4 regions of the Bacillus sp. FJAT-42376 genome follow, and region 3 is predicted to be linked to each of the others. Evidence: riboswitches for the same ligand, from Rfam matches in the RefSeq annotation. Region 3 holds a riboswitch; each other region holds the start of a gene.
The links. A riboswitch is a leader RNA that binds a small molecule or an ion and turns the genes downstream of it on or off. The one in region 3 is predicted to bind S-adenosylmethionine.
Positions count from the first base shown of each region.

Region 1 (8,159 bases), 490 kb from region 3:
GACTGGAAGCAGGTACGCCCGCTGGCTTCAAACGTCCGCGTTTAATCGGTGTCACTCAGCTGACAAGTACATCGGATGAAATGCTTCATCATGAGCTTCTGATTACCAGGGAGATGGATGAAACGGTCATGCACTATGCAGGGAATGTGAAACGGGCCGGACTGGATGGAATTGTATGCAGTGTATGGGAATCAAACCGGGTCAAGGCTGCTTTTGGCGGAGAGTTCATCACCGTCACCCCGGGAATCCGGCTTGCCGGTGATGCAGCAGGAGATCAGAGCCGAATCGCCACACCTGAAAAAGCGAGAGCGGAACGCGTGACGCATATCGTGGCGGGCCGCAGCATCACGGAGAAGGAAGACCCGCTGAAAGCCTATCAGCAAATGCAAAAAAACTGGGAGGAAGTACATAGATGAAAGAACAAATTGCAGCATCCTTACTTGAAATCGGTGCAGTCACCCTGAAACCGAATGATCCCTTTACATGGTCGAGCGGTATGCTCTCTCCCATTTATTGCGATAATCGGCTAACATTATCTTATCCTGAGATTCGAAGCGGCATTGCAAAAGGGCTCGCCCGTCTAATCCAGTCAAGCTATCCGGATGCAACTTTGATTGCTGGAACAGCAACAGCGGGGATCGCTCATGCGGCGCTTGTGAGTGATATCCTCGGATTGCCAATGTGCTACGTGCGGGGAAGTGCAAAAGGGCACGGGAAAGGAAATATGATTGAAGGCTTAGCAGGAGAAGGCGACCGTGCTGTCGTGATTGAAGATCTGATTTCAACTGGCGGAAGCTCCATCCATACGGTCCAGGCATTAAGAGCTGCTGGAGCGGATGTGCTGGGGGTCGCTGCCATTTTCACATATGAGTTTGATCAAGCCGATCAAAACTTCAGCAAGGAACGGATTTCCTATCGGACACTGACCGATTATTCAACCCTTATTCAAATCGCAGAGCGGGAAAAACGAATTGAAAAAGACGATATAAATAAGCTGAAACTGTGGAGAAAAGAACCCTCATCTTTAAGCTGGAGAGAGGAATTTTCCAGGTAAGTGAATAGGGTGTGATGACAGGGGAAAGTCGATGAGCTATGTGATTTCCAGCGCGGAAAAGTCCGTTTACGGGGAGGTGTTCGAGTTTGCCTTTCCGGATAACGGCGCTGGAATTATATCCAATGGTTCTTTGGAAGGATGCTGAACAGGGCTAAGAATGTCTACATCTAATAGAATTATTGAAATAGATAAAGGGGCTTCACGCAGCCAGTCAGGTTCTAAAAAACCGGTCTTTATATGAATCTCCCTGCTTGTTCATAAGAACCAGATGAGAACGGATAGGGTGAATCCTGAGACGCCAATGAAGAAAAAACTCGCATGAAACCAATAGGCAAGCTGACGTTCCGGAAGCTTCTTTTCAAGAAGGTTCCAATACCACAATCCGGCAGCTGAGAATAACCGCAGCCCGCCGCTTGCGGTTATTTTCAATTCCTGCAGGGATTGTCTGCTCAAAGGAGCTGCGAAAGCATAAGAAAATCCTAAGGCAGATAGGATGAAGCCCACTAAGGCAAAAAACGCTTTACTGATCATGTCACCGGCTCCTTTAAAAATTCAAGTGAAGAAAAGGATGAACTGGACTGGTCCGGTTTGCGGAAAACAAAAGGAATGTCATGTTTGAAAATCGGACCTCCATATACAAAGGTATGAAATTCTCCGTTTTCTCCGCATGGGTCAGTGCCTGTGTGAACACTTTTCAAAAAAGAATCGTTATAAAGCCGGCCTAATTGGGAAAAAGGGACTTTGGATTCATCTATTCCGCTGATGATGGCTTTAAACCCATTCCGGATAAAATGTGAGGCAAGAGCTTCAGTTTCTTCTCCCCAAAGCGGAAAAACAGCCTTCACGCTATATTTGGATACAAGCTCTTCTCTAAAATATTTGATGTCTTCAAGAAATATGTCGCCGAATGCTGCGGCCTCTGCGCGATTTTCTTTCATGGATTTTAGAAAGTCTCCCATGCTATCCTCATATTCCTTATTAGAGGGTGCTGGAGGAAGGGGGATAAAATCAATGGGCAAATTCAGGCTTGCAGCCTGTTCTGCAAGCAAATGGACCGGGATGCCATGAAAAGGGACCAGTCCCGCCTCCTTATTAATGGAGGTGAATAAACCGGACACTTCATATTCAGGGTCTTGTAAAAGCTTTGCAAGCATGAGTGTACTGTCTTTTCCTCCGCTCCAGGAAACCATGATTTTTTTCAATGTACGCCACCTCTTCATTTAATTGTATATCATCTTCAAAAAAAAATCTAAATCCTAGTAAAGGGCGAAAATATGCGGTTTTGATGAAATTTTATAAAACCTACCCGTTAACTCGGGTTGACAATCGTTCGAATTGTGCTAAAATTTGAAATCAATGACACATATACTTATCAAGAGAGGTGGAGGGACCTGGCCCTGTGAAACCCGGCAACCTGCATAAAGCAAGGTGCTAAATCCAGCAAAATGGGGACCATTTTGGGAGATAAGGGGAATACACCTCACAAGTCTTTCTAAATGGAAGACTTTTTATTTTTGGATTGGGAGGGGCTGTCCGTGGGGGAGCAAGATCAGCTGGATGAAGTAATCGGAACATTAAAGGAAATGCTTCAAGCGATGAGGTATGGTTCCATCACCCTGGTTGTCCAGGATGGGAAGATCATTCAGCTTGAGAAAAATGAAAAAGTACGCCTGAAATAAAAATGGCCGTAGCGCTGACTAGACAAACTAGAGGCGGGGACAGCTTGCACACGTTTGTTTCGTGCTGCAGCTATTCCCGCCTTTTTGTGCTGATAGCATATAGGAGAGGTGGAGACCCATGCTGACATTTGAAAATTGGACGGATTCAGCTCCGGAATTTGAAGATGAGGACAAAGTGACAGAAGCGCTGAATGTTTTAAAGTGGGCTTATGCTCATTATGAGGAAGAGCTGGTTTATGCATGCAGCTTCGGGATAGAAGGAATCGTTCTCATTGAACTCATTTCAAGAGTAAAAAAAGATGCACGAATCGTTTTTCTGGACACCGAGCTTCATTTTAAAGAAACATATGACCTGATCGAACGGGTAAAAGCCCGTTATCCGGATTTGAATATTCTGTTGAAAAAACCGTCTCTCACGGTAGCAGAGCAGGCCGCTGAATATGGGGATGAGCTTTGGAAAACGAATCCGAACGAATGCTGCAGAATCCGCAAAGTTCTCCCGCTCAGAGAAGTGATGAGCGGAGAAAAAGCGTGGATTTCGGGACTGAGAAGAGAGCAGTCCCCTTCGAGAAAAGATACTCAGTTCTTAAATAAAGATGACAAATTTAAAAACATTAAGATTTGCCCGCTCATCCACTGGACATGGAAAGACGTCTGGAGATTTGCCCACAAAAATGATTTGGATTATAACGTTCTTCATGATCAAGGGTATCCAAGCATCGGATGCGAGCCTTGCACCCAGCCTGCCATCGATGTGAATGATGCGAGATCGGGACGATGGAACGGCACGCAGAAGACAGAATGCGGACTGCACGGGTGAGGCGGCTGGATGCTTGAGGCTGCTGCAGTATTGCTCAGTTTGTTTTTCGCTATGAATATAGGGGCAAGCGGGGCAGCTGCGTCTATGGGTGTAGCTTACGGATCGGGTGCCATTAACCGGAAGGTGGCCGCTCTTATTCTTTGCGGAATCGGGGTCATTCTTGGAGCGGTCCTTGGCGGGGGAGAAGTTGTTAAAACAATCAGTTCCGGGATTATTCCAAAGTCATTGATTTCAATCGACATTGTGCTTGTCATTATCGGATCGGCTGCCATCTCGCTATTTATGGCTAATTTGATGGGGATTCCGCTGTCCACCAGTGAAGTAACAGTTGGGGCGGTTATCGGAGTAGGGGTTGCGTTTCATGCTCTGTATATCCAATCGATTCTGGTCATCATGATGTTTTGGGTCCTGATCCCTATTGTGGCCTTCCTGATTACTTACTTCTTGTGCAAAGCGGCAAAGCCTCTCTTTTCTAAGCTCGAAACAAAGCGCGGAAAGCTATTAATCTACCTTTTAATTGCAGCGGGCTTTTTTGAGGCTTTTTCCGCAGGAATGAATAATGTGGCCAATGCAGTGGGGCCTCTGGTTGCGGCCAGTGTGATCACTGTGAATCAAGGAGTATGGATGGGCGGTCTTTTCGTGGCGGCAGGAGCCATTTTGCTTGGAGGCCGTGTGCTTGAGACGAACGGGAAGAAAATTACGAACTTATCTAAAACAGAGGGCATTGTCATTTCAAGTACCGGAGCTCTTCTTGTCATTTTAAGCTCGCTGTTTGGACTGCCTGTCCCTCTTACCCAAGTGACATCCACTTCGATTATGTCTGCAGGGGCTGCTAAAAGCGGAGCGATTGTTTTTCAAAGGGGAATTGTAAAAAAGATCGTCAAGGTGTGGATTGTCTCTCCGCTCGTCAGCCTTGCCATTTCATATGTTTTGGTCAAAGTGTTCATTCAATCTGACTTTTATTCTACTTTTTCAGTGATTGCTGTTATGGCGGCTACACTTGGAGTGCTGTCATTGATGAAGGCGATTCAAAAAGAAAAACGCTCTGTCCATGAAAACGGCGGAGGAATTTAGCTGTCAGACCAAGTAATTTAATTGAAATAGGAGGAATGAAAATGAGTTTAGCACCGCATGGAGGAAAACTGATTCAGCGTATTGATCTTGGGAAAAGCCTTGAAGGAATGGAGAAATCGATAGAAATCGATGCGATGGCATTGAGTGACCTTGAGCTCATTGCCATCGGAGGCTACAGCCCGCTTAGCGGATTTTTATCAGAAAAAGAGTATCAGAGTGTTGTTGAAAAGATGAGACTGTCTGATGGAACGGTTTGGTCGATACCGGTCACTCTTCCCATCTCGAATGGGCAGGCCTCATCACTTAAATCGGGGGATAAAGCCAAGCTGGTTTACGGCGGGACAGACTACGGCTTTATCGAGATTGGCGAAATCTACAAGCCGGACAAAGAAAAAGAGGCAATTCATGTCTACAGAACAGCGGACCGGAATCACCCGGGTGTTCAAAAACTCTTTTCCAGAGGAGACCTCTATGTAAGCGGAGCCGTGACACTCACAAAAAGAACGGTTCCGGATTTTCCAGAACATTACTTTGATCCTTCTGAAACACGATCCGCATTTGCCCAAAAAGGCTGGAAAACAATCGTCGGATTCCAGACGCGGAACCCGGTTCACCGGGCACATGAATACATTCAGAAAACCGCTCTTGAAACGGTAGACGGACTGTTTTTGAACCCCCTTGTCGGTGAGACAAAATCGGATGATATTTCAGCTGCGATCCGGATGAAAAGCTATGGAGTGCTTTTAGATGAATATTATCCAAAGGACAGGGTGTTTCTTGGCGTTTTTCCTGCGGCTATGAGGTATGCAGGTCCAAGAGAAGCGATTTTTCATGCGATCGTACGGAAAAATTATGGCTGCACCCATTTTATCGTCGGCCGTGATCATGCGGGCGTAGGAGATTATTATGGAACGTATGATGCACAGTATATTTTTGACGAATTTGCACCAGAAGAGATTGGCATCACCCCTCTCCGGTTTGAACACAGCTTTTACTGCAGCAAATGCGAAGGGATGGCTACGACAAAATCGTGTCCGCATGATGCGGAATACAGGGTTATATTATCCGGTACGAAGGTGAGGCAGATGCTTCGGAAAGGAGAGGTTCCTCCGAGCACATTCAGCAGACCGGAAGTCATCAAGGTGCTGATTGAGGGCATGAAAGAAAAACAGGCAGAAACGGAGGAAGTAAGATGACAAGGTCTTCGAACGTGACATGGCATGAGCAGTCCATTACAAAGCAAGAAAGAAGAGAACGGAATGGCCATCACAGCTTCGTCGTGTGGCTGACAGGGCTTTCCGGATCCGGTAAATCGACCATTGCCAATGAATTGGCTTATCAGCTTTATAAAGATGGGGTTCAGGTCTATGTACTGGATGGGGATAACGTCCGCCACGGCTTAAATGGGGACCTCGGTTTTTCAGATGATGACCGCCGCGAGAACATCCGGAGAATCGGAGAGGTAGCCAAGCTGTTTACCGATGCCGGAAGTGTGGTCATTACAGCATTTATCTCCCCGTTTAAAGAGGACCGGAGCCAGGTCAGAGAGCTTCTTGATGCGGATGAATTCATTGAGGTTTTTGCCGATTGCCCATTAGACCAATGCGAAGCGAGAGATCCGAAAGGCTTATATAAGAAGGCGAGAAACGGTGAAATTAAAGGTTTTACAGGAATCGATTCTCCTTATGAAACACCTGATCATCCGGAAGTTGTTTTGAACAGCGGAGAATATAATCCGGCCGAATGCGCCGGGCAGATCCTTCATTATTTAAAAGAGCGGAAGCTGATAAAAGGAAAAGATTCATAAGGTTGGTTCCATCTAAGGAAAAGCAGCCCCTTGTCATGTATAATAATTCAAGGGAGGGATGATGATGTCAAAGGTTTACCTCGTGGGAGCGGGCCCCGGAGACCCGGATTTAATTACAGTAAAAGGGCTGAAATGCATCCAGGAGGCCGATACAATCCTTTATGACCGGCTCGTGAATAAAGAATTGCTAGAACATGCTAAAGAAGGGGCTGACCTCATATACTGCGGAAAGCTCCCTGATTATCATACGATGAAACAGGATACCATTAACCGGTTTCTTGTGAAATATGCCAAAAAAGGACATGTCGTGACACGGCTGAAAGGCGGGGATCCATTTGTGTTCGGCCGCGGCGGTGAAGAGGCGGAAGCTCTTGTCCAAAATGGCATCGAATTCGAAGTGGTGCCCGGCATTACATCCGGGATTGCGGCGGCGGCTTATGCGGGAATTCCTGTCACTCACCGAGAGGCAAGCGGAAGTGTTGCCTTTGTTACAGGCCACCGCAAAGAAGGGGACGATGACAGCGGCCGCTGGAAAAGCCTGGCTAAAGGTGTGGATACCCTTGCCATATACATGGGGATCAGCCAGCTTCCTTACATACAGGAGCAGCTTTTATTACACGGAAAACCGGCAGCCACTCCGGCTGCTGTCATTCACTGGGGGACAGTCCGTGATCAGAAAACGGTCACAGGGACGCTTGCGGATATTCATAAGGCTGTTGAACGAAACGGCGTGACAAACCCCAGTATGATTATTATCGGAGAGGTAGTAAAGTACCGGGAGCAGCTGAAGTGGTTTAATGAAGATTGTGTACCTTCAGAAGTAAGCGAGGCGCTGTAGATGAAAAAGGCTGTATTATATATATGCCATGGAAGCCGTGTTAAGAAAGCCCGTGAAGAAGCACTTGAGTTTATTTCAAAATCTAAACGATCAGTGGATGCCCCGATTCAGGAAATCTGTTTTCTGGAGCTCGCAGAACCGGATATAAAAACAGGATTTGAAACGTGCGTTGCCAAAGGCGCAGACTCGATTGCTGTTATACCGGTCCTGCTGCTGACAGCCGCTCATGCTAAGAGTGACATACCGGAGGAGCTGGAAAGCGTGATGAAGGAACATCCTTCCGTTTCCGTCTCTTATGGCGATCCGATTGGAGTTCAGGGGGAAATGGCGGAGGCGGTTCTCGAGGGAATGAGGCCTCTTCCCGCTCATGAAGATGCGCGGGTTCTGCTTGTTGGCAGAGGAAGCTCCGATCCGGATGTAAAGCGGGATTTAGGGCTGATCGCAAAAGGAATTGAGCAGAGAACAGAGGGTTTGAACGTGTCTGTCTGCTATTTGACGGCTGCTGAGCCTTCTTTTTCTGAGGTCCTGAACGGAATCAATCAGTTTCCGGAAAAAAGGGTGTATATCGTTCCTTATTTACTCTTTACCGGTCTCTTAATGAATGGGATTGAAAAAGAAATCAGCCTGGTAAAAACGGATAAAATCCTCACCCTCTGCTCTTATGTGGGTTTCTCCAGGCATACCGAAAAGGCTTTTACAAAAAGAGTCCGGGAAGCACTGGGCAAGCTCTCTTCTTCATCATTAGAAGGGGCCGTCTGATATGCTGCCTCTTATGATCAATTTCACAAATAAACCCGTCCTCATAGCAGGCGGGGGAAAAATCGCCTGCCGCAGACTGATGGTTTTACTTGATGAGCAGGCTGACATTACGGTTGTGAGCCCTGCGG
Region 1 covers NZ_CP033906.1:2,239,663-2,247,821, forward strand. The annotation lists gene pyrF (orotidine-5'-phosphate decarboxylase) at 1-416, shown strand, start outside; gene pyrE (orotate phosphoribosyltransferase) at 413-1,054, shown strand; gene CEF21_RS11250 (hypothetical protein) at 1,310-1,585, opposite strand; gene CEF21_RS11255 (adenine nucleotide alpha hydrolase) at 1,582-2,256, opposite strand; SAM riboswitch class I at 2,421-2,525, shown strand; gene CEF21_RS11260 (YezD family protein) at 2,590-2,733, shown strand; gene CEF21_RS11265 (phosphoadenylyl-sulfate reductase) at 2,852-3,553, shown strand; gene CEF21_RS11270 (sulfate permease) at 3,563-4,627, shown strand; gene sat (sulfate adenylyltransferase) at 4,669-5,823, shown strand; gene cysC (adenylyl-sulfate kinase) at 5,820-6,434, shown strand; gene cobA (uroporphyrinogen-III C-methyltransferase) at 6,496-7,272, shown strand; gene CEF21_RS11290 (sirohydrochlorin chelatase) at 7,273-8,031, shown strand; gene CEF21_RS11295 (precorrin-2 dehydrogenase/sirohydrochlorin ferrochelatase family protein) at 8,033-8,159, shown strand, end outside.
Region 1: linked by a shared signal. The riboswitch ahead of CEF21_RS11260 (YezD family protein) and the one ahead of CEF21_RS08860 (M14 family zinc carboxypeptidase) in region 3 are both predicted to bind S-adenosylmethionine.

Region 2 (8,159 bases), 1.2 Mb from region 3:
ATTGGGGAAAGGTAAGCTCCAAAGGTTCGAGCATCGGTCTGTACATGCTTGAAATTTCTTTTGAACTTGCATAAAGTGCAAAGCAAAGCTGATTTTCAAGCTTTAGTTTTGAATCAAGTTCCATGATCATGGTCTTCCTTTGCTAATTAAGTTGTGCACAATTGAATTGTATACGATGCACATTCAAAGCACAACTTTTATGCTTCATCGGTATCCAGCTTTTTCAGCGGCTTGTCCGCAGGTCCTTCCATGACATCTCCCTCTATGGAAAAGCGTGAACCATGGCACGGACAGTCCCAGGTCCGGTCGCCGTGATTCCATTCGACCTCGCATCCTAAATGGGTACAGGTGGAATCGACCAAATGAAGGCAACCCTGCTGGTCCTTGTAAGCAGCTGCTTTCTTTCCTTTGTGAGTGACAAGTGATCCTTCATCATTCCGAAGCTCCCCGATTTTTTTACGGGTTCCAAAGTCGAGCTTGCCTTCAAGTAAATGACCAGCCACATTCAGGTTTTGAGAAAGGAATGTTTTAATGCTCGGGTCCGCGATAAAGCGGGATGGACAAAACACTTCCTGATAAGGATTTTCTCTCTCCAGCACGAGATCTCGGAGCATCATCGCAGCAGCTGTTCCGTTGGTCATCCCCCATTTCCGGTAGCCGGTTGCGACCAGTATCGAAGGTTTTCCTTTTGTGATGGGGCCTGCGTACGGAATGTTATCCAGTGTAATTAAATCCTGGGCTGACCATTTGTATATGGTTTCTTTTAACCCAAGATGGACTTTTCCAAACAGTTCAAGGGCTTCATAATGTTTCTCTGTATCAAATCCCTGGCCCGTCTTGTGACTCTCCCCGCCAATCAGGATTAAGTCCTCTCCATTCATGGGCGTAGAGCGGATGGAGCGGGTCGGGCTGTCGGCACTTAAGTACATTCCGCCTGGATACGGCTGCCGGGTTTTTACACCAAGCACGTAGGAGCGCTCTGCATACATTCTTGTAAAATAAAACCCATTCCCGTCATAGAACGGAAAGTGGGAGCAGGATAGGACATGCTTTGCTTTAATGCGCATCCCGTCCTTGGTGATGACGGCCGCACCGCCATTACATTCTTCTGCATCCGTGGCGGGTGTATGCTCGTAGATTTCTGTACCCATTTCCTGCAGCTCTTTAACCATTTGATTTAAATAAGAGAGAGGATGAAATTGGGCCTGATTCCGGAGGATGATGGCATTTTTGATCGTCAAATCAAAAGGGAGGGACTCCGTCATTGCACAATCCGCACCGAGTTTAATATACGCCTTATATTCATTCTCAAGCCTTGTTATGTTTTTATTTTCTGTCGTATAAATATAAGCATCCTGGTTCGAAAAATCACAGGAAACATTCGCGGCATAATCCCGCATAAAGGCAAGCGCTTCATCATTTGCCTGGAAATATTTTTTCGTCTTTTCTTCCCCGATATGATGCATCAGTTCGTCGTAGATCAAATCATGCTGAGTCGTGATTTTAGCTGTTGTATGTCCGGTTGTCCCGTTTAATAGGACATCTGCTTCCAGAAGAACGACTTTGACTCCTTCCTTAGCAAGCAAATAAGCAGCGGTAATTCCAGTAATGCCTCCGCCGACAATAACCGCTTCGGTCTCCAGGCTTTGCTGAAGCTTAGGAAACGAAGGGAATTCGGCGGATTCTCTCCAATACGGTTCAGGAGTGGGGGGGATTGGGTTGGTTGACAAAATGAGGCCTCCTTCGTTATGTACTAGTAGCTAATTTTTCCAAAAACGAAGAATTCATGTGGAGAAAATAAAAAAAGAGTGCGGTTTTCCGCACTCCCGGTCCGCCGGGAAATTTTGCAACATGTGCATGGATCCCGGGGATTATGCAATGGATGGAGATGATGCACAATTAATTGCGATTTTGTGCAATTCATTCAGATCTTGTTGAAATAAATGCAGATCTTGTGCAATTTTTTCAGATCTTATTGAAATAAATACAGATTTTGTGCAATTAATTCAGATTGCAATGAAATATGTTTGTAAAAATCGTCCATGTAAGGTTGTGCGGTCACCAGTTCTCTTTTACAAAAGCATCGCGGCCGGATTCTACCCGCTCCTGCTTGTATTTTTCAGGGTTCTTTTTATAAAAGTCCTGGTGATAATCCTCAGCAGGATAAAAAGCGCTTGCCTTTTTGATTGGCGTTACAATCGGTTTCTTGAATTTGCCGCTGTCCGCGAGTTCCTTTTTAGTAGCTTCGGCAGCCAGGCGCTGTTCTTCTGTATGGTAGAAAATGATCGCCCGGTATGAATCGCCCCGGTCAATAAACTGGCCTTCGTCATCCGTTGGATCGATTTGCTGCCAGTAAAGCTCCAGCAGCTTTTCATAAGGGAACAGACTTGGATCATATTGAATCTGCACCGCTTCTGCGTGGCCGGTTGTCTTTGCTTTAACTTCTTCATAGGTTGGATTTTCTTTATGGCCGCCTGTATATCCTGATACGATACTGTGAATGCCGGGAAGCTCATCAAATGGCTTTACCATGCACCAAAAGCAGCCTCCTGCAAATGTAGCGGTTTCTGTCTGGGTTGCTGTCATCTTTGTTCCTCCTCATTTATCTTTGCTGTAGTAGTAAAAGCGGGTTTGCGAATGGATCCTCTCATTATTACAGAACAGGGGCTTTCTTCTTATCGACAAGCGGCATAACCATTTTCGCAAACCGCTCCATTTCTTCAAGCTGCGGTGAAAATTGAAGCAGCAGAAGATCAAGTCCTGCCTCTTCGAATTGAATAATCCGCTCGGCAATCTGTTCAGGGGTTCCGACTAGATTCGGGCGCAGTCCCCGGTTGGAAACCGAATAGTCCTGAAGCTGAATCTGCTGCTCAAGCTGGGATTTACTCGTGAAATCCTTGAAGCCGGCGTAAGCGGAAGACTCTTTCACATCGGTTATGCGGGCAAGCTCCGCTGCCGCTTCCTCTTCAGAATCCCTGCATATGACATAAGCCGCCATGCCAAAGGATGTGAACGGCTTATCATTTACGCTGTCCCGTAACCGAACCATATCTCCGATTTTTGAACGAATCTCGTCCACTGTTCCTCCGTGCATCACATATGCATCGCAATAGCGGGCAATGGTTTCTTTTCCGCGCGGACTTTCTCCCCCGGCATAGAGGATCGGATTGGGCTTCTGAACAGGTTTGGGAAAAAGCTTTGCTTCTTTGTATTCGTAATGCTTTCCTTTATGGGTGAAGGATTCTTTCTCCCAAAATCCTTTCAGCACATCAACAAATTCTTCTGTCCGGCTGTAGCGCTCATCATGTTCGGTAAAAATGCCTCCATACTGCCGTGCTTCCTCTTCCCACCAGGCGGATACGACATTTAAGGTAAGCCGCCCATTGCTCATCTGATCCAGGTTGGCCGCCATCTTGGCTGCGACGGCCGGGTTGTGGAATCCGGGCCGGATAGCCGTCATGATTTCAATTTTTTCCGTAACTGCGGCAAGTCCCGCTGCCGTTGTCCACGCTTCAAGGGAATCATATTCAGGGCCTTTGATATCGTTTAAATATAGCTCCGCAATCAAAGTTGTACTGTAGCCCCATTTCTCTCCATATTGAATCACCTTTTTTGCATAGTCAAATGTAGGGGGCATTTTCTCGTCGGGAACATTTCTGAGCCATCCTCCGAAAAGGGGAAGCCAAAATCCGAATTTCATGCAGGTCACACCTTTCCTAGCAAGGGCATACATACCCCTGATTGAATTTGTTTTTCACTTGCTGAACAGAAGGTGCAGGATCTTCAGATGAGTTTACAGCTTCAATTATTTGCGGGGAGGTTTCCCCGGACAGAACGGCCGCCAGTTCTTCATCGGACAGGTGTCCGTGATAAGTACCGGGGCGTTCTTGCTTTACCTTCAGGTAGTCATCAAAGTAAACCCATTTTGAATAGCTTAATGCCGGATATTGAGGCTCTTCTTTAAAACCAATCGCTTCTTTATAAGCGAGAAGAGGAAGGTTGACTCCGGAGAAAATCGGAAGCCCGATCCATTTCCACACTCTTGTATTCACATCCAGTAATTTATATGTGTCATCCCGTTTGTCATAGACGAATTCAGTTTCTGCAATTCCGTAATACCCTTGTGCTTTTAATATTTCCGCTCCATGAGGGACGAACCGGTCTCCTTCAGCAGATTCGACAAGACAGCCTGTTCCGAAGTTCAGAGGATACTGCTCAAGCTTTCTGCCGATGAACTGTCCTTTAATTTCCCCGTGAATGTCTGTATAGGTGCAGAGAGAATAAAAGTCTGAAAGGGAATTGCTGATGATATCCTGGATGACGACTTCATGTTCAGTCACACTGTGAAGAATCCTTTTGAGTTCATCTTCGCTGTCTGCAACGAAGGCTTTTGTCTGGAATGCTTCATAAAAACTGCGCTGTTCTACTGGTTTTACAATGCAGGGAAAAGGGAGGTCCTCCGGGTAGTTCCCTTCGAATTCTTCCGGATACCATGTGGCCGGAATCGGAATGTTCAAGGACGCGGCCTTTTTATATAGCTTGCGTTTATTCAGCAGAGATTCAACGTTGTCCCACTCGGCAAAGGGAAAGAGATAATAGTCTTCCAGTGTGCTCCGGTATTTGCTGACAAGCAGAACCCATTCATCGTTGCACGGAAACAGCACGCCTTTTTTGGGAAGCCGTCTTCCCATTTCCATCAGCAGCTCAATGAACGCTGCTTCTTCTGTGAACGGGTTGGGACAAAGTGCCGCTGTATGGACATATTTGGACTGAAGACCGACTGCGCGGCCATCCCTGTCCAGGGCGATGACCGGAATGTCTTCCTTTCCGAGAGCCCGTGAAATAGCCAATCCTGTTATATGCGCATTAAATACAACAGTAGGATGCTGATCTTGGGGAAGGGTTTTTAAGTGGTTCCATAATTCTTGTCCCTGTATAAAAAAATCTCTCAATTTCTCCAGCTCCTTTACATTTAAAAAACAATAAAAAACCCCTCTTCCTGAGCAGAAGAGGGGTGGAACAATCTGATGACAGACCGGCTCTTCTCTCATCTTTCAAACACAGAACGTGTTTGCAGGAATTAGCACGGTTTCACCTAAATGTGATCCGTTGCCGAGGCTTCGCAGGGCCATGTCCCTCCGCCTCTCTGGATAAGAGTTATTTTTAGTTAAATTGATCATATGTCCGTTGCGGTTATTTGTCAAGAACTGGACGTTCTGAATTTAATGGGGGTGAATGTCGAAGAGGAAAGGATCGGAATATTTCCTGGAAAATAATTTAGGGGATGGTGTCAATTTTGAGGGAATAGGCAGTAAAAAGGAAACATTTCTCCTTATTAAGATTACGAGTATGATAGATAGTAAAGTTCTCGCTCCATTTGTCAAAAGCTGAAGCTGAGGCATCTGTTGGCGGAGAGATAAAAGTCGGCAAAGAGATCGTGATTGATCTAAGAGTAATATTGGGTATTAAATTGGGAGCAGGAATTGAAAAGCAAAAATAATTAACTAATAGAAGAAATGGAGAATCATAATCATGGAGAAGACAGATTTTAATGCCCTTGAGCTTGAAACTGGCAGAGAATTGCTTCCGATCGGCAGTGTAGTCGAAATTGGACTGGTCCAGCAGGCCTTAATGATTTATGGGAGAAAGCAGGAGCAAGAGAACAACGAAAATAAGGTGTGGGATTATGTAGCCTGTCCTTACCCGCAGGGACACATCGGCCAGGATACCAATGTATTCTTCAATCACAGCCAGATTGAAAAGTTGGTCTTTAAAGGACTGGAAACAAAAGGGGAGACAGCTTTAAGGAGCAAATTGGAAAGGATGTTCAGCGGACAGAAATGAAAAAGTTTCTTCATTGGTTTATAGAACCATACCTGATCATTCGTTCTGAATTGAAGAGTTTGTCTGCAAGAAGAAGACAAACAGATGACTCGAATGAAAAATTGCGGATCGGACAGCTCATCCCTTTTAATTACCTGCTGGCAGTTTTGTATTCAGCTTTCTTTCTCTATACACTTTTTTATATAGGACAGGCTATTTTGGTCACTTGGTATTCAATTGGAGGATTGGTTATCACCATCCCGATGATGGCTCTTGCAAAAGCTGCACAAAGAAAGTACTTGCGCAGAAGAGATGCTTTTATCAAAAAGGATCCATCTTTAATCAAACATAAGTAAAAGCCGGCATCGAAAAAAAGATAAAGAACGTAAGCAGGAATCACAGGAAAAGACATTGGAATACAAAAAGCTGATTGGCGAATATCATGCGGATTTGAAAAAAAAAACGGCAAAACAATTCAATATTAAGTATGATCCCGTCCCTGTGTAAGGACCGGAACAAATAAAAACCATCAAAAAAGCACAAGCGAGAGCTTGTGCTTAAAGTTTTTCTGAAAGAAATTCGCGTACCTGATCGGGAGTTTTGGCGCTGGCACTATGCAAATGGCCAAGCTTTTCTCCGTTTTTAAAAATCAGGATGCTCGGAATTCCCATTACCTGATACTTCTCGGCAATTTCAGGGAATTCGTCTTTATTGATTTCATACCATTGGTAGTCTTTATATTCTTCGAGAATTTCGTCAATGAAGAAGTTCATTCTTGTGCAATCAGGGCACCAGTCTGCGAAGAATTTAATCAGTACTTCTTTGTCGTTTCCGATCAGTTGGCTGAACTGCTCGGCAGATGTAATTTTTTCCACTTGTGTCATCCCTCCTGAACATATTTTAATACAAACGGAGGAAATACACGACTATTTCCTTTTGCACAAAATTACAAAGTGCTTCGAATGTTATAAAAGAAAAACCAGGTCATCTATAACAAAAATGCCGTAAGATGATAAAATGGTAAGAGTGAATGAAAATCATGCACCTGAATGATTAGGGGGAAATAAGTAGTGAAAATTAAACTCGGCCTCGTATACGGAGGAAAATCCGCAGAACATCAAGTTTCTCTGCAAACAGCACTTGCTGTTATCAAGGCGCTTGATTCCAGCAAATTTGATATACATCCTATTTATATTACAGAAAAAGGCGAATGGATCCGAGGCGCTCAGCTGACTGAACCGGCATCCAGTGTTTCCGCCCTGAAGCTTGGAGCAGCAGAAGGAGAAGCGATTTTACCGGTTGCACTGAACAAGGAACTTTTCCCTTCTGAGGCAGCTGCAAATGAGAGTGAGCAGCCATTTGATGTGATCTTCCCGCTTCTGCACGGACCAAACGGGGAAGACGGAACCATCCAGGGAATGCTTGAACTAATGAATATTCCTTATGTCGGGAATGGTGTCCTTTCTTCAGCAGCCGGGATGGATAAGGTCGTTATGAAAAATTTATTTGCGCAGGCGGGACTCGCACAGGCTGATTACTTTTGGCTGATCCGCAGCGAATGGAAGAAAGATCCGGAAACTGCTTATGCGAAAGCAGAAAGCAAGCTTGGCTATCCGTGCTTTGTAAAGCCGGCAAACCTTGGGTCAAGTGTCGGCATCAGCAAATGCAAAAACCGCGAAGAACTGGAAGCAGCGTTTGAAGAAGCCTTCTCCTATGACCGGAAAATCATTATTGAAGAAGGAATTATCGGACGTGAAATTGAAATCGGAGTTATCGGAAACGATGAGCCGACCTGTTCGGTTACTGGAGAAATTGCTCCGAAAAAAGAATTTTATGATTACAAAGCGAAATATGTAGACGGGGATACAGACATGATGATTCCTGCAAAAGTAACGGATGAAGAATATGCAGTCATTGAAAAAATGGCGATTGCTGCATTCAAGGCCATTGACGGGGCAGGTCTTGTCCGCGCAGACTTCTTCCTGACAGAAGACGGAAGAGCGTTAATCAATGAAGTGAACACGATGCCGGGCTTCACTCCTTACAGCATGTTCCCTCTTTTATGGAAACATACGGGTCTGGAATACCCTCAGCTTATTGAAAAATTGGTTTCGCTTGCCATTGAACGCCACGAAGAGAAACAGCAAATCAGACACACGTTCTAAAGATAGAGGGCTGGCTTTTTATTTTTTGCTGTCCAGGCAAATGATAAGGAGCCGGCCTATCTCAATTTACGAAGGGAGATTTCAGTTATGATTCAAAGAACGTTAAAAGAAATTCAAAAAATGGCGGGCGGAGAAGGGCTTGCTGCTCAATATGAGGAAGTTTCCATTGCC
Region 2 covers NZ_CP033906.1:581,828-589,986, forward strand. The annotation lists gene CEF21_RS02950 (MarR family winged helix-turn-helix transcriptional regulator) at 1-124, opposite strand, end outside; gene CEF21_RS02955 (FAD-dependent oxidoreductase) at 198-1,730, opposite strand; gene msrA (peptide-methionine (S)-S-oxide reductase MsrA) at 2,059-2,586, opposite strand; gene CEF21_RS02965 (LLM class flavin-dependent oxidoreductase) at 2,654-3,700, opposite strand; gene CEF21_RS02970 (carboxylate--amine ligase) at 3,717-4,952, opposite strand; SAM riboswitch class I at 5,045-5,157, opposite strand; gene CEF21_RS02975 (DUF4176 domain-containing protein) at 5,533-5,844, shown strand; gene CEF21_RS02980 (hypothetical protein) at 5,841-6,179, shown strand; gene CEF21_RS02985 (thioredoxin family protein) at 6,381-6,698, opposite strand; gene CEF21_RS02990 (D-alanine--D-alanine ligase) at 6,894-7,988, shown strand; gene CEF21_RS02995 (UDP-N-acetylmuramoyl-tripeptide--D-alanyl-D-alanine ligase) at 8,076-8,159, shown strand, end outside.
Region 2: linked by a shared signal. The riboswitch ahead of CEF21_RS02970 (carboxylate--amine ligase) and the one ahead of CEF21_RS08860 (M14 family zinc carboxypeptidase) in region 3 are both predicted to bind S-adenosylmethionine.

Region 3 (8,159 bases):
CAAACTCTATCAGCTCAATATCTTTTTCAACGGCAAATTCCCGCAGATTCCTGCTTGCCTTCCCATACACATGAATCTGCCATTTCATCGACTTCAGGGGTTCATAGTTATCCCCTCTATCTGTTTTAATCCATGGCAATCTATCCCCGCCATGAATGCTTCCGGCTTTGCCGTCGCTGATCTTGCTGCCTCTGTAATGAATCCGGGTTTGAGAAAGCAGGTTAAAGGCTCTTTTTCGTGCATTCGGTACCTTTAGCAATGCCGGAATGACGAGAGGGAAGAGGATCTTCCGAATCAGCTTGCTTTGAAAGCCTCTGCCTACGAGCGGTCGGAAGGCACGGTCGGTTGTGGAAACGAGCAGCCGTGCGAAAGCGATCCGTTCGGTTTCGTACGTGTCTAAAATATCGGGATCTGCTTTTCCTTGCAGGACGGCGGCGAGCTTCCAGGAGAGATTGACGGCGTCGCCGATTCCTGTGTTCATCCCCTGACCGCCGGCAGGGCTGTGGATATGGCCGGCATCTCCGGCAATAAACGCTCTGCCTTTGCGGAAATGTTCACTGACGCGATGGTGTACGCGATAGGTGGAGAACCAATTTACATTATGAATAGCCAAGCCAAGTTGCTTTTCTGCAATCGGCCTTACGTTTTCAAACGATAGATCTGGAGAATCTCTCATTTCGTTCGGTACAATTCCAACCACTCTTCTCATCCCGGTTGTGCGGACCGGGATAAACGCACAAAATCCGCCTTGATCGATGAACATGTAAAAGCCGTCTTTTTCCATCCCATCATCGGCAGCTTTAACATCCGCTACATAAAACAGCTCTTCATATGTCCCGCCTGAAAATTTGAAGTTCAATGTTTTACGGACCGTGCTGTGAGCTCCATCACAGCCGCATATGTAGTCAAAACGGGCCCATTCTGTCTTTCCGTTTTTGCAGATGACGGCCTCCACCTCATCTCCATAGTCCGTAAAGGAGAGGAGCTCTGTTTCCCATTCCACTTCAATGCCTTGCTCCTGCAGTTTCTTGACTAAAAATTGTTCGTGAACATCCTGTGCGAGACTCAGGATAAACGGAAAAGGGCTTAGTCCGGCTCCTAAATCAGCCAGCTCAAGCTTAGCCTTTTTCTGTCCGTTTTCAAGAAGGCGGACGGATTTCATTTTGATGCCGAGTTCGATTAATTCCTCCGCAAAGCCAAGCTGCCGGTAAAATTCCAGTGTTCTCGCATGAATGACAAGAGCACGGGACGATTCTCCGGGTCCTTTGTTTTGGTCAATAATCCGAAACGGGACCCCGTGCCCTGCGAGACGAAGGGCGAGCACCAGACCGGTTGGACCGGCGCCTGTAATGAGTACCTGAGCAGACATCGCATTTCCCCCTTAGTAAACATCGTTTTTCTGCAATGGCTAAAAAATTAAAAAGAAATAAAGGGAAAAAATCAAGATAATGACAACAATCAAAGCGGAAACCCACGTGACAATATGGCGGGATGGACGGAAGGTCTGCTCATCAATTTGCTTTGTTTTTTTTCGGTAATCAAATGTAGAAAACAGAATGAGTGAAAACCCGCAAATAATGGAGAAAACACCGATGATGATGGTCAATATGTTCACTTCCGGGGAGGCTTTGTCCATGAAGCTGAAGTGAAGGTTGGTGATTATAAAACCGATTCCTATAATGGCGATGGCCGTTCTTACCCAGGCGAGATAGGTCCGTTCATTGGCCAGATGCTGCTGGATGTATTTTGAACTGATGGTTTGTTCTTTTTCCATTGAATCTCCTCTATGTTTGCCGTTTTACCCGTATTCTATCATATTATTCCATGAAAAAGAGCACCGGCATCCGATGCTCTTTCTTGTCTATTCTTTATCAAATACGCTATTTGAAATCAGCCTGAATAAATAATCCGTATGGTTCCTGAATCCCGCTTCAATGCCGATTAATGTAACCGGCTTGTCTTTTTCCTGCACGATGACTGGCTGGCCTTTAGCCGGTGCCCGGTCTTTCCAGTGGCCGGCGGTAAAGAAGGAGTCATTGTTCACAAAAGTGGCGGCAATGTTTGTGCCCTCTGTGCTGGAATACCAAACGGGTCCGTATACGAAACCGGCATCGTTCCTGCTGTAACCGGCAGTAAGAGGGGATGGGAGATAATCCACTTTTACAATTCCGTTGCTGCTGGAAAAGCCTTTATTGATCTCCACTTCCGTTAATCCTGCAGCTTTTGCTGCCTGTGAACCGCCTGCTCCGATTGCGATGAAATGGCCATCCTGTTCGACAAACTGCTTGATCTGTCCGTTAAACCTTTTCAGTTCCTCTTCATCGGTTAAACCGAATTCTTTATTGGCTTCGCTGAGCCTATAGGATGTAAGGCTGGCGCTTCCGCTGTAAATAAAGGTATCAAAGCCATTTAATCCATTATTGGCTACATCTCTCGGATGAACTTCCGACACTTGGAATCCAAGCCGTTCGAGGGCGAGCTTTGTGCCTGAATGGGACTGGACTTTGCCCAGACCGCCATCCTTTAAGATCGCAACTCTGTGCTTTTTAAGCGGGATGGCATCTTTAGGGACTGCTTTGGTGCGTAAGGTTAATCCTGATACCTGAACCGCTCTCTGAATCGCTTTCCCTTTTTCCGCAGCGTAAAAATTTCCTTCGTTATCCTTTTTGACGGAAACGCCCTGATCAATAAGAGAGTTCACAAGGCGGACCGCATTTACAGATGTATTCGGAATGGAGTAGGGTCCTTTGCCAATGAGTTTTCCGCGGACATTTTCCTCCCGAACTTCTTTCGTTTGGACGTTCACATCCTCCTGGCTTTTGATGGCATCAAAGCCCCAAAGCTCAGAGAGATTCCAGGCGGAAATGTCGTACATAGCGTCAATATCGTTTGTAATGTCTTCACCGTCCCATAAGAACGCATTAGCCAAGCCGGCCTTTGCCTGGTTAAGATCCACAATATACGTTCCTTTTTCATAGCGCTTTCCATCTGCGCGAAATGGCTTAGCCGCCTGCTCCACTTTCACATCATTTTTAAGTAAGTGCTGGACAACCTTTTGCACCGCGCTGTTATCCTTTTTATTTTCCGGGATGATGTAGCTGTCAGGATAAAAGCCATCTTTATTGTTCGGATGCTCCCCCTTGACTCCGCGGTCAAACACTTCAAGCTGGTCTTGAAGCATGGCCTGTTTATTCTGTAAAGCGAACTCCAGGGCCCCATTCACAGCATCGACCTGCCATTTCACTCCGTCCCAGTCATTTGTCGGTGCTTCCAATGTATAGCCCAGGCCGCCATGAAGCATAGCATAAGCCGGGGTGTAAATAGGAGGGTAGACATCCCAGCCGGATTTTGAATCTCTTAATGGGATGTGAGTGCCTTCCAGTGTTTTGTACAATTCGGTCTCATAGTGATCTCTTTCGCTGACAATATTCGATTCCATCGCTTCTGCCTGCTGATTCATCCACTTATAAAGCAAATCGTATTCGTAATTCGGGTTATGAGGGGGTGTACCCGGAAGAATCAATCCCGGATGCTTTGCTTCCCCGCGTTGCCTGACATAACCGTGAAGATCAAGAAGAACGAGAGGGTTGAGCTCGGCGATTTGCTTAACGGCCGCTTCCGTTTCAGGCTGGGACTGGGTCACGAAATCACGGTTCAGATCAATTCCGTTTCCGTTAAAGCGGGTAGCATCGACACGTCCGTCAGGATTCGCGTCCACATTGATAATCAGTGTGAAGTTCTTCAGTATCTCCTTAGTTTCCTGATCATTCTTAAATCCATACCGTTCAATTAACCGGAGCGCTGCATCTGTTCCGACAAATTCGGTTCCATGAATGGAGGCATGAATCAAAATCGGGGGCTTAATATCCGGATTGGCTTTCAGGTAGCGCTGCGCTTTTTCCGGATTTTCTCTCATGAGTTTCCGCAATCCCTTGTACTTAAGTTCACTCTGCTTAGACTTGCTGTCTGAAATGGTGACCGTGTACAAATTTTTGCCGGTGGAAGATTTTCCTGTAATGTCCAATTGAACTCGGCTGCTTTGCTTTTCATAGGACTCCAGTTTGCTTCTAAGAGCATCATACGTTATGTAGTCATATTGTTCTGAATTGAAAAGACTCTGCTTTCGTTCAGTCTCCCCGGCCAGTGCTTGAGCGGGAAGAAGACTTCCCAGTAGACTTGCGCTCAGTAAAACGGATAAAATCGGCTTCTTCTTCATTTCTTTCCTCCTAAAATTTTTACAACACAGAAAAGCCTCTTTCCGGATAAGAAAGAGGCTTTGCACACAAAGGGATCCCTCTCTCTTATCTGTCAGCGTAATCGCTGCAAGAATTAGCACCGTATTGACCATGGTCAACCGGTTGCCGGGCTTCATAGGGCTTGTCCCTCCGCCTGCTCTTGATAAAAGAGTTTTCGTATTGAATTAGTTTGAATTATAGAGGATTTTAACAGCGCGTCAATATGAAAATAGGAAAATGATTCTTTGTGTTTAGGAGAAAATGGTAAAATAGGAACAGGTTATGGAGAAGGAAGATTACATGAATACAATCTTTAGTTTTATTTTACCCCCTCAACTTAATGATTGTTACTAGCTATATAACATTGAAAATTGAAGTGAAATATTGTTTCCTTCCGGCTTTGATTCTTCCTGCTGCCGTTTTTTCTAAATTTAGAAGGATTCGGGCCGGTCCTATCCAGCAAATACTTTTCTAGTGCTCTTTTACTTGGAGCAATCGTAAATGGAATGACGGCTCTAATCATGAGGAAAAGCTGAAATCGTATCGAGTAGTGCCCTTTACAAAAGAATATATTGCCCGATCAGCAGGAATACCCTTAATATGGAAAGGTGAAGTGAACGAATGAAGATAGGAGAATCCCATGATAATAAAGAATCGGTTATTTGAGGTGAAAGGCCTTACCTATTCAATCAGGTCTGCTATGCATGAAGATGCTGGGATGCTCTCCAAGGTAAGAGTCCGCATTGATGGAGAAACAGAAAATATGGATAGGGAACAGGGAGAGGGATTGATCGACGAAGCAGGCTTTGAACGGCTGATTAAGAATGATACGGAAATGCCCGGCCATTTGTTTTTAGTGGCCGAGGTGGAGGGGGAGATTGTCGGATTTTCAAGGTGTGAAGGAAATCAGCTGAAAAGATCCTCACACAAAGCAGAATTCGGAGTGGGCGTGCTGAAGGACTTCTGGGGGTACGGGATTGGCGTGAATCTATTAAAAGAATCGATTGCCTGGGCCGACTCCAATGGGATCAAGAAAATGAACTTAAATGTACTGGAAACGAATGACCGGGCGATAAAGATTTACAGCAGTCTCGGATTTGAAACAGAAGGTGTTTTAAAAAAGGATAAGCTTTTATCAGACGGCAAATTCTACAGCACCATCCTTATGGGAAGATGGAATGGGTCATAATCCAAAACAGGGAGATTAATAGAAATATGTCCAATATAACGATCAAAAGAGCTTCCCTATCGGACGCTGAAACGCTGACAAACATCATGAAGGCAACCTTTGATGCAGAAGCAAAGAGGTGGCTGAGGGAAGAGGAACCTATCATAGATTACAATATTCAGCCGCCGGGATATCAATCCATACATATGACTGAATACAGTATCCGTGAGTTAGTCTATTACAAAATCCTCGCAGATGAAATGATAGCAGGCGGATTGATTATGACAATCGCAGGCGATTTGCACGCGAGAATTGACCGTATTTTTGTAAGCACTTCCTTGCAGGGGAGGGGAATCGGATCGATTGCTCTTAAATTGGCCGAAGAGGCGTACCCGCAGGTATCTTCCTGGGAGCTGGAAACATCCAGCAGGCAGCTGAATAATCATTATTTTTATGAAAAAGCGGGTTTTGAAAGAGCGTATGAATCTGAGGATGAATTCTGTTATGAAAAACGGAAGGAGTCATCTAATCATTCGAAAGCCACTCAAAATCAGGATCTGTCAGGAACACATTATGAAAGCTGCGGGATGGACGAAAGTGATTTCTTTAAGGTGAATTTAGCCGGCAGCTCCGTCAGCAACAGCAATGTGATGAACACTCATTTCAGTAATTGCAATTTGAGCCAGTCCAGGTTTCAAAACATTAATTTCAGAAACAGCCTGCTCGCAGATTTAAATTTGTCCGGCAGCCGGATCGACCATGTAACGATGGGCGGGGTTCAGTTTAAGGATACGAGCCTTGAAGAGAATCAGCAGCCTGTCACATTTGAACGATGTGACCTGAAAGGCAGCCGCTTTATGGAGTGCAATCTGCAGGAGGTGGAGATTCAGCAAAGCGATTTGGAAGGTATGAGGATCAATGGGATTTCGGTGAAGGAATTGTTTGATGTGTATGAAAAGGCTGTAAAACACACCTGATTTGGGGTGTGTTTTTTTGTGGAGGGAATGGCGTTGCACTGACCCCCGCTCCTCTACCGTACTAAACCTCCGTCCCCGCTCTCTGCAAGCTCTTGTCCACCATCCTTTTAGCACAGTTTTCCTCTGACCCCCGATACGGTGCTGTATTGGGGGTCAGTGCAAACCAAACCGATAATGGAACAATCGCCCCAATCGCCCACCCCGCCCAATCACTCCAAACAGCTCCACCCCTCATCACCTTCCCTCCCCAACAAACGTCTCCCGAAACCTTACCGCTTTCTTCGTTAATGACCGGTCCTTCAGCCAAATCAGCGCACAATCGGAAAGAATGGCCGCATCCTGTATACGGACGGCTTTTAGTCCGGAATTTGGGAATGCGAGCAACGCAGATTCAGGAAGCATGGCGGCGCCGACTCCTTCGCGGACTAAGGACATCAGCATGGCCGCGTCCGGGCATTGGCAGACAATTTGAGGGGTCAAGCCTTTCTTGTGAAAGGCATTCAGCACGAGCTCATACAATCCGATGCCGCTGACCCGGTGGAGCAGAAGGAGAGGGAGGTCTGACAAATCTTTCATACAAATGGTGCTTTCTATGGGCCAGTGGTCAGGTACGATCGCTGCAAACGGATCTTTGGATAGCGGGAGATGATGAAAGTCATGTAAATCGAGCGGCATGCGGATCAGAGCAAGTTCGATTTGCCGGCTGCGGACGTCCTCTGCCAGCCGGAAGGAGTCTCCTTCGTGCAGGCGGAACGAGACGTTTGGATATTGTTCCCGGAAGAAGCGGATCCGCTCGGGGATATAGGAAAAGCATGTTTTCACAGAGCCGATTGACAGAAGTCCGGTCAGGCCTTCTCCGGCTTCCTTTACCTCAGAGACAGCCGCCTCCATTTGGAGGAGAAGCGAGCGGGCCCGTTCGTAAAGGATGGTTCCGGCATCAGTTAGCTCCATTTTTTTACCGTTCCGCTCCAGCAGCAGCACGCCGAGCTCCTCTTCAAGGGATTTGAGCTGATAGCTTAACGGTGGCTGGGCCATGTGCAGTTTTTTGGCTGCGCGTGTCACCTGTCCTTCTTCCGCGATGGTACAGAAATAGCGGAGCTGTTTAATGTCCAACGGGCTCACCCTTCCATACTTTTTTTGTATCGAATGCCTAGTTTTTATGTATTTTCCATCTATAGTAGCACATGATAGATTGGATTTGTAAGCGTTTTCAAATTAATCTGAAAACAAGTGGACCCGGATGAAAGTATTTATAAAAAGGAGAGAGTGCATGTGGCTGGATTTGAAGAAGCAAAGAAGAGATTAAGAGGTTCTATTGCACCGGTCATCACCCCGTTTCACGAAGATGGATCGATTGATTTTCAAACACTAGAAAAGCTGATCGACTGGCATATTGAGAGCGGAAGCCACGGGATTTCTGTGACGGGTACAACGGGGGAACCAAGTTCTCTGACTGTCGAAGAACGTGTTCAGGTAATGGATATTGCAGCAAAGACGGTCAGCAAGCGGGTTCCTTTTGTACCGGGTACGGGATCGGCGAATTATGAAGAGACTCTGTATTTAACGAAAAAGGCTCAGGAACTTGGTGCAGATGCCGCCATGGTGATTGTGCCTTACTACAATAAGCCATCCCAGCATGCTCTCTATAAACATTTCAAAACAGTGGCGGAATCGGTTGATATTCCGATTATTATTTACAACATTCCCGGCAGGACCGCTGTGAACCTGGAAGTGAAAACGATGGCACGTCTGGCAAAGGATGTTCCGAATATTATCGGC
Region 3 covers NZ_CP033906.1:1,746,028-1,754,186, forward strand. The annotation lists gene CEF21_RS08850 (FAD-dependent monooxygenase) at 1-1,369, opposite strand, end outside; gene CEF21_RS08855 (YidH family protein) at 1,409-1,774, opposite strand; gene CEF21_RS08860 (M14 family zinc carboxypeptidase) at 1,862-4,216, opposite strand; SAM riboswitch class I at 4,299-4,405, opposite strand; gene CEF21_RS08865 (GNAT family N-acetyltransferase) at 4,876-5,424, shown strand; gene CEF21_RS08870 (GNAT family N-acetyltransferase) at 5,451-6,380, shown strand; gene CEF21_RS21240 (hypothetical protein) at 6,442-6,615, opposite strand; gene CEF21_RS08875 (LysR family transcriptional regulator) at 6,615-7,493, opposite strand; gene hpaI (2,4-dihydroxyhept-2-ene-1,7-dioic acid aldolase) at 7,653-8,159, shown strand, end outside.

Region 4 (8,159 bases), 120 kb from region 3:
CGGAACTGTCGAAGCACCAGGTTATTTTTGATCAGGCACTGGATGCAATTATTATTTTTGATCAGGACATGAACTTTAAAGATGCCAATGAGGCAGCTTGTAAGATGTTTGAGGAAGAAAGGGAGACGCTGTTAAAAGAATCTCTCTATGATTATCTGGCTATGTTTCCAAACGAAGAAATTAAAAGGCACCGGGATCAGCTCTCTGAAAGAGGATCCCTTAATGAGGAAATCATTATAAAACTTAAAAATGGGCAGCTGAAATTTATCGAGTTCTCGGCTAAAAAAAATGCGATAGGCAGCGATGACCTTTCCATAATGAGAGATGTATCGTCCAAAAAGATGCTGGAAAGAGAACGTTCCATCAATGAAAAGATGTTTCAGGATCTTTTTCACCGCGCGTTGGACGGAATTGTTATCTATGATCACCATGGACGGCTAGTAGATGCCAATACATCCTTCTGCCAGAACTTCGAAATTCAGAAAAATCAGCTTTCTTCCTACCGGCTCAAAGACTTTATTGATAAAGAAAGCCATTTTAAAATTGAACAGACGTGGAAACTGTTATCCAAATCCGGAAAAGCCAAAGGAGATCTCCCTGTGCGCCTGAAAAGCGGCACAAGGAAAATCTTTGAATTTACGACCACAGCTAATATTCTGAATGGCTATTACATGTCGATTATGAGGGACATAACCGAAAAGAGAAGCATGGAAGCAGAGCTTCATAAGAGTGAAGTCCGTTTTCGGGAGATATTTGAAAATGCTATGGATGCCATTGTGATATGGGATAAAAGAGGAAGGATTTTAAAAGCAAACCGCTGGGCAACCCGTATTTTTGAGCTTTCCATGGACGGTTTGCTGAAAAGTTCCATTACAGATTTTCTCGATGAAGAAGACCCGCGTTATCAGGCGGCTTTCCGGCATTATATGACGACAGGCTCCATCAGGCAGGAGCTCCGCTTTCACATGCCGAACGGACAATGCAAGGACCTTGAATTCACTTCCAAAGCAAATGTCTTTGAAGGCCAGCATCTGACCGTTTTGCGCAACGTGAGTGACCGGAACCGGATGGAAAAAGAATTGAGGGAAAGCGAAGAAAAGTTCAGAAAGATTTTCAGCGGGGCGCTGGAAGGGATTGTATTGTTCGACAGTCATTACAGGATTATCGCGGCAAATCCTGTTTCCGCCAAAATATTTGAAATGACGCATGAGGAAATTGAACAATGCAACCTTTATTCGCTGCTTTTCCCGGATAAAAGCAAGCAGCCTTCCGATTTTCTGGCGGAATTTCAAAAAGAAGAAGAAGGAACGGAAGAAATTCATTTACAATCTAAAAACGGGCAAAACAAAATATTAGATTTCTCTCTCAAGCTAAATTTAAATGAAAATATGCATTTGGCTATTTTCCGGGATGTCACAGAACGAAAAGAACTGGAAGAAAGGCTCCGGAAATCGGACACATTAAATGTAGTGGGTGAGCTCGCTGCAGGGATTGCCCATGAAATCCGCAATCCGATGACGGCCCTTAAAGGGTTTATTCAGCTGCTTGAAGGAAGTGTTAAAGACGACTTTGGCATGTATTTTAATGTCATCAAGTCGGAGCTGAACCGCATTGAATCCATCATTACAGAATTTCTTGTGCTTGCAAAACCTCAGGCTGTACATTTTGAACAGAACAGCATTGTCAAAATCATGAAGGATACGATGGAATTGCTCAATGCCCAGGCGATTTTTTCGAACGTTCAGCTCGAGCTGTCCGAAGAAGGGGACATTCCGTCCATTTACTGTGAACCGAACCAGATGAAACAAGTTTTTATTAATATATTAAAGAATGCCATAGAAGTCATGCCCGGCGGCGGAACGGTCAAATCGGTCCTTAAAATGCAAGGTCCCGATCAGCTCAGTATTTCCATAAAAGACGAAGGAAACGGAATTCCGGAAGATAAGCTGAAAAGACTGGGAGAGCCTTTTTATACAACAAAAGACCGCGGCACTGGCCTGGGACTTATGGTAAGCTATAAAATAATTGAAGAACACCGCGGTAAGGTAAGAGTGGAAAGCAAAGTGGGCAAAGGAACGACTTTTTTTATCACACTGCCAGCGGGAAACCATGAGGTGAAATAAGTGCCAGGATATATTTGTGTTGAAACGCCCATTGGTCCATTAAGGGTTGTTTCAGATGGAGAATCTATAACGAGGGTCGACCTTCCCGGATCTGTTATGCCTTCCAGTCAGGAAGCCGCTGCCGATTATCCAATATTAATAGAAGCAAAAAAACAGCTGGAGGAGTACTTCAGCGGGTCAAGAAATGAGTTTGACCTGCCACTATCCATCATAGGTACACCTTTTCAGATGAGGATATGGGAGGCCCTTAGGGAGATCCCTTTCGGCCAGTCACTGAATTATGCAGAAATTGCTGCAAAAGCGGGCAGTCCAAAAGCGGTTCGCGCAGCCGGACAGGCAAATAAAGCGAATAAACTGCCTATTTTTATTCCCTGCCACAGAGTAATTGGGAAGAATCAGTCCCTAACCGGATATGCCGGGTCAAAAACTGATTTGAAAGCTATTCTGCTGGAGCATGAGAAAATAGAATTTAACAGATAAAGCCGGATGAACTGTTTCCGGTTTTTTTTACGCTTGTCACCAATATGCAGCAGCGACATATTATTTAGTAAAGGAATAAAAGTTTCCCTGGGGCAATAAAGGAGGAGTAAACATGCTGAAGCCAGGCAGACAGGCAAAAGTGGCCGCATATGCAGCCCTTTTTCAGAAGGCAAACGTGCTATCTAAAGAACAGGCAGAGTTGATTGTAAAACTCCAAAAATAATTGACAGAACTTGGTGGTGAGATTATTATCTAATTAGATGATAATCGAATAAGGAGATGGTGGTTTTTGCAGCTAAACCGTTTAGTCCAGTTTCATAAGGCGATGGGTGATCCGACAAGGCTTAGAATCATTGCCATTTTGTCCGGGGGTCCGAAGCACGGCCAGGCACTGGCAGGGATCCTCGGGCTCACTCCGCCAACCATTACTCACCATTTGGCGAAGCTGAAAGAGATGAATCTTGTGCATCAAAAGAGAGAAAAAAACACCATCTATTATTTTCTTCAGGAGAAGGTCATTGCTAGCCATGCAGGGGATATTGTCCGTCTTTTGGAGCCGAAGGAGGGAACGGGAGTGAAAGAACTGTCCGGAGAGCACATGAAGGTCGTTCAGAACTATTTGACAAAAGAAGGGAAATTGAAAACGATCCCCTCTCAGCGGAAACGCAAGCTTATGGTCCTTTTCTACATAGCGAAAGAATTCGAAGCAGGACGAAAATACACCGAAAAAGAGATAAATGAAGCAATCAAACGGTTCCACGAAGATTTTGCCACAATCCGCAGAGAATTTATTGTAAACGGAATCATGTATCGGGATAACAGCATATATGAACTCAATCCAAAAGAGCTGTGGGCGGGAATTGAAGGATAGCCTCCGCTTATATAAGCAAACAAAAAAAGAGCCTGTGCCGAGGCTCTTTTTCTAATGGATCAAACAGCTGATTCCTCTTTGAACAGGACGCTGATGGCTTCTTTTAAGTCTCCGGTGAGAACGCCTTTCTCCGTCACGATGCCGGTAATCAGGTTTGCCGGGGTCACATCGAAAGCCGGATTAAACACCGGAACGCCGTGCGGTGCGATCCGCACCCCTGCAAGTTCGGTGATTTCCTTTGGATCCCGCTCCTCAATAGGAATTTCCGCACCTGTTTCAATGCTGTAGTCGAAGGTAGAAAGGGGGGCAGCAATGTAAAAAGGGATGTTGAACGCTTTTGCCAGGATGGCTAAATTATAGGTTCCGATTTTATTTGCCGTATCTCCATTTCTTGCGATCCGGTCCGCACCGGTAATAATGGCTGAAATGTTCTTCTCCTGAATCGTGAAAGCCGCCATACTGTCGGTAATTAAGGTTACATCGACCCCAGCTTCCATAAGCTCCCATGCGGTCAGCCTCGCACCCTGGAGCACAGGCCGTGTTTCACAGGCGAAAACCTCCAGCGGGAAATTCTGTTCTTTCGCCAGATAAAACGGAGCGAGAGCTGTACCGTAGCGCGCGGTAGCAATCGAGCCGGCATTGCAAATGGTCATGATCCGGTCCTTTTTCTGAAAAAGCTTTAGCGCATGCTGCCCGATTTGTCTGCAGGTTTCTTCATCTTCCACTTGAATTTGAATCGCTTCATGGATAAGAATGGTTTTGGCTTCATTTACAGATTGGGCTCTTTGGCAGGATTGTTCCAGCCGGTTTAAAGCCCAGGCCAAGTTAACAGCAGTCGGTCTGGAGCCGGCAAGATAGGCTTGCTCTTTTTTCAGTCTGATATGAAAAGAGTGAATATCTGTTTCTTCATAATGGGAAGCGGAAAGGGCAAGCCCGAATGCAGCCGTGATGCCGATGGCTGGAGCTCCGCGCACTTTTAGACTCTGGATGGATTCCCATACATCTTCAATCGTCTTTAATTCTATATATTCCGTTACGGACGGAAGTTTCCGCTGATCCAGCAGGGAAATAGAGCTGTCCTTCCATTCTACTGAACGGGGTATGGAAAATGATAAATTTGTCATGTTGCAGAATCCTCCTGTTAACGTGCAATGGCATGGCGGAAAAAACGCTTCAGCTGGCCGGGCTCCGTGATATTGCGGCGCTGTTTAATCAGTTTCTTTCCAAGTTCCAAGCTTTGGATTTTTGTTTCAATTTTTCTTTCGTACGGTTCAATCGTATCCAGGTCGGCTACATGGGCAAGGCCGATAGTGCGGCGGATCACCTCACAGCCTGCAAATCCGATCGTATCTTCAAAGATGGATTCCAATGTATGTTCGAGATAGCCATCAACCTCTGCATAACGCTCAAGACTGTCTTTTTTCCATGCTTCCGTAAACGTTTCTTCAAAGGTGTTCCATGCTTCTTCAATCGCTTCAAAAATGAAATCCTGTTCGTGCTCATCTCTTGATAGAGCATTTAGCAGGAGATTGGCTATAAACTGGCCGGGGTCAAATCCGATTGGCCCAAAGAAGGCAAATTCCGGATCAATTACCTTTGTTTCGGTTTCACTTACAAAGATGCTTCCGGTATGAAGGTCTCCATGGAGCAGAGCATCTGCCTCCGTCAGGAACTTCCTCTTCAGCTTCGCGGCCTCTAGCTTCACGTGAGTGTCTGCCCAAAGTGCTTCGGCCGCTTCCTTCAGCTCTGGTTCAAAATCATTGGAATCATGGTCGAAAAACGGATCCGTAAAGACAAAATCCTCTGTGATTTTGCATAAATCCGGATTCGAGAATTGCTGGACAAGCTGCTTTTTAACATGAGGCTTTAATGCAAAATCACTTGTATAAAATAGGGTTCTCGCCATAAACGTTCCAATATGCCCTGCCAGTGCCGGAAGATTTTTTCTTTCCATCAGCGCTTTTCTCGCGATTTGCAGATGAGACAGGTCTTCCATTACTGTGATTGCCAGCGTCTGGTCCGTATAAAAGACCTCGGGTACGAGCCCCGGTACGAACTCTGCCTGTTTCACAAGGGCGCTGCTTTCAATCCGTGCCCGGTCCAGCGTCAGCGGCCATGATTCGCCGATCACTTTTGCATAGGGAAGCGCCTGTTTTAAAATGACGCCTTTGCCGGATTTGGGATCGGTGATATGAAAGACAAGGTTTAGGTTGCCGTCGCCGATTTCTTCGCAGTGAAGGACTGTCTGGTCCTCGAATAGTCCGAGTCTGACTGCGAGTGCGACAGCAGAGCTCTCAGTAAGCGGTTCATAAAGTGATGATTGTGGAATGGCCATCTTAATTTCCCTCCTGATTTCCTGATAAAGACAAATGAAAAAGCCTCTTTCCTTTTGAGAAAGAGGCTTGAAGAGACAGTCTTCGCACCTCTTATCTCCCAGAAAGATTGATTCTTTCTGCCGGATTTAGCACCGTGCCTTATGGAGCGTATAGCTCCGGCGCTGACTTTTGCGCCCCATTTCACAATGGTATTACGGTCGGTTGCTGTTGGGGTCAACGGGCCAATTCCCTCTCCCAACTCTCGATAAGAGTTTCATTTATAATTTTTTGAATGTTTTTATTGTTTTGTAATCACTTGATGAAAATGTTACCAGTACAAGAATGCACCTGTCAATCCTTTTTTACAAATGATTGATAAAATTCAGGACGGCGATCCTGGAAGACAGGAATTTGGCTGCGGATTTTTTTAATCTCTTCCAAGTCCACTTCAGCCCGCAGAATTTCTGCCTCCTTTCCCGCTTCGGCCAAAATATTGCCCCATGGGTCAATGACAATGGAATGGCCGGCAAATTCGTTTTCCGGATCCGATCCGGATCGGTTGCATGCTACAACAAATGCCTGGTTTTCGATGGCTCTTGCAATGAGCAGGGACCTCCAGTGTTCAAGACGCGGAAGAGGCCATTCTGCCGCTACGAATAATATTTCCGCCCCCTGTGCAGCATGCTCGCGCATCCATTCAGGAAAACGGATGTCATAGCAAATGAAGCCCGCACAGGTTACGCCGTCCGCTGTAAAAAGGCCGCTTCCTTTTCCGCCCGTTAAATAGCGGTGCTCGTTCATCAGCTTGAATAGATGAAGCTTACTGTATTCATGAATGTGATTTCCTTCTTTGTCATAAATGAGCATCGTGTTCGTCACTTCATCGCCGGATTTTTTAGCAATCGAACCTGCAACAAGCGTCGTCCCATACTTTTTTGAAAGGGAGGAGAGAAATTGATGGGCATCCCGGCCACCGGCATCAGCAATCTCGTCCAGTCTTGTCAGATCGTACCCGGTATCCCATAATTCAGGAAGAACGATAAAATCTGATTTACCAGCCTTATGCGCTTCTTCAAGTGCTTCGGCAACACGCCGTTTATTTTCTTCCGGATCTCCGAATGCAATATCGTATTGAATACAGCTAATGGTGTATGTCATCCCGTCCCAGCTTTCTATCGGTAAATTTTTGCTTTACTTTTTGTACCTAACACTATATGATTTGGGACTAGAATTTCAAGAATTTTTTGAGAAGGTGAAAAAATTGAACCAATTTGAGCCATCCCGGCTGCTCCGCCGTTTGCCAGAACAGTTCTTTGCAGCACTGTCCCTGAAGGCGGCAAAAAAGATAAAAGAAGGCTATGACATCATTAACCTTGGACAGGGGAACCCGGATCAGCCGACCCCGTCCTTTATTGTAGAGGCCCTGCAAAAAGCTGCCGGAGACCCGCTGAATCACAAATATTCTCCCTTCAGAGGGAAACAGTCACTGAAGGAAGCAGCGGCAGCATTCTATCAAAGAGAATACGGCGTTTCCCTTGATCCAGAAACGGAAATCGCTGTCCTGTTTGGCGGAAAGGCAGGCCTGGTGGAGCTCCCGCAGTGCCTGATGAATCCTGGAGATATGGCCCTCGTACCGGATCCCGGCTACCCCGACTATTGGTCCGGAGTGGAAATGGCGGGAGCGGAAATGCACACAATGCCGCTGCTTGAAGAGAACGGTTTTTTGCCTGATTATAAAACCATCCAGCCGGAAGTCCTGGATGAAGCAAAGCTTATGTTCCTGAATTACCCGAACAACCCTACAGGGGCAGCGGCAACAGAGGAATTTTTTGAAGAGACGGTCCGATTAGCCCGTAAGCATCATATTTGTACAATCCATGATTTTGCCTACGGTGCGATTGGCTTTGACGGGGAAAAGCCCCTGAGCTTTCTGCAGACTCCGGGTGCAAAAGAAGTGGGAATTGAAATGTATACCCTGTCCAAAACGTTCAACATGGCGGGCTGGAGAGTGGCCTTTGCTGCAGGTAATCGATCTGTTATTGAGGCGATTAATCTGTTTCAGGACCATATGTACGTGAGCGTGTTTGGCGCGGTTCAGGATGCCGCTGCGGCAGCGCTGCTGAACGGGCGGGAAAGCATAAGCGGGCTCGTTGAGATGTATGAAAACCGAAGGAACACGCTCGTCCGGGCATTCAGAAGTATCGGCTGGGAGATTCAGGCACCGAAAGGAAGTTTTTTCGCCTGGCTGAAAGTACCTGAAGGGTATACGTCCCAGGAATTTGCCGACATTCTACTTGAAAAGGCATCGGTTGTGACAGCCCCTGGAAACGGGTTCGGCCAATATGGAGAAGGGTACTTGAGAGTGGGTCT
Region 4 covers NZ_CP033906.1:1,866,044-1,874,202, forward strand. The annotation lists gene CEF21_RS09420 (PAS domain S-box protein) at 1-2,123, shown strand, start outside; gene CEF21_RS09425 (methylated-DNA--[protein]-cysteine S-methyltransferase) at 2,124-2,603, shown strand; gene CEF21_RS09430 (DUF2087 domain-containing protein) at 2,893-3,474, shown strand; gene mtnA (S-methyl-5-thioribose-1-phosphate isomerase) at 3,534-4,598, opposite strand; gene mtnK (S-methyl-5-thioribose kinase) at 4,616-5,809, opposite strand; SAM riboswitch class I at 5,898-6,061, opposite strand; gene CEF21_RS09445 (carbon-nitrogen family hydrolase) at 6,141-6,947, opposite strand; gene CEF21_RS09450 (pyridoxal phosphate-dependent aminotransferase) at 7,051-8,159, shown strand, end outside.
Region 4: linked by a shared signal. The riboswitch ahead of mtnK (S-methyl-5-thioribose kinase) and the one ahead of CEF21_RS08860 (M14 family zinc carboxypeptidase) in region 3 are both predicted to bind S-adenosylmethionine.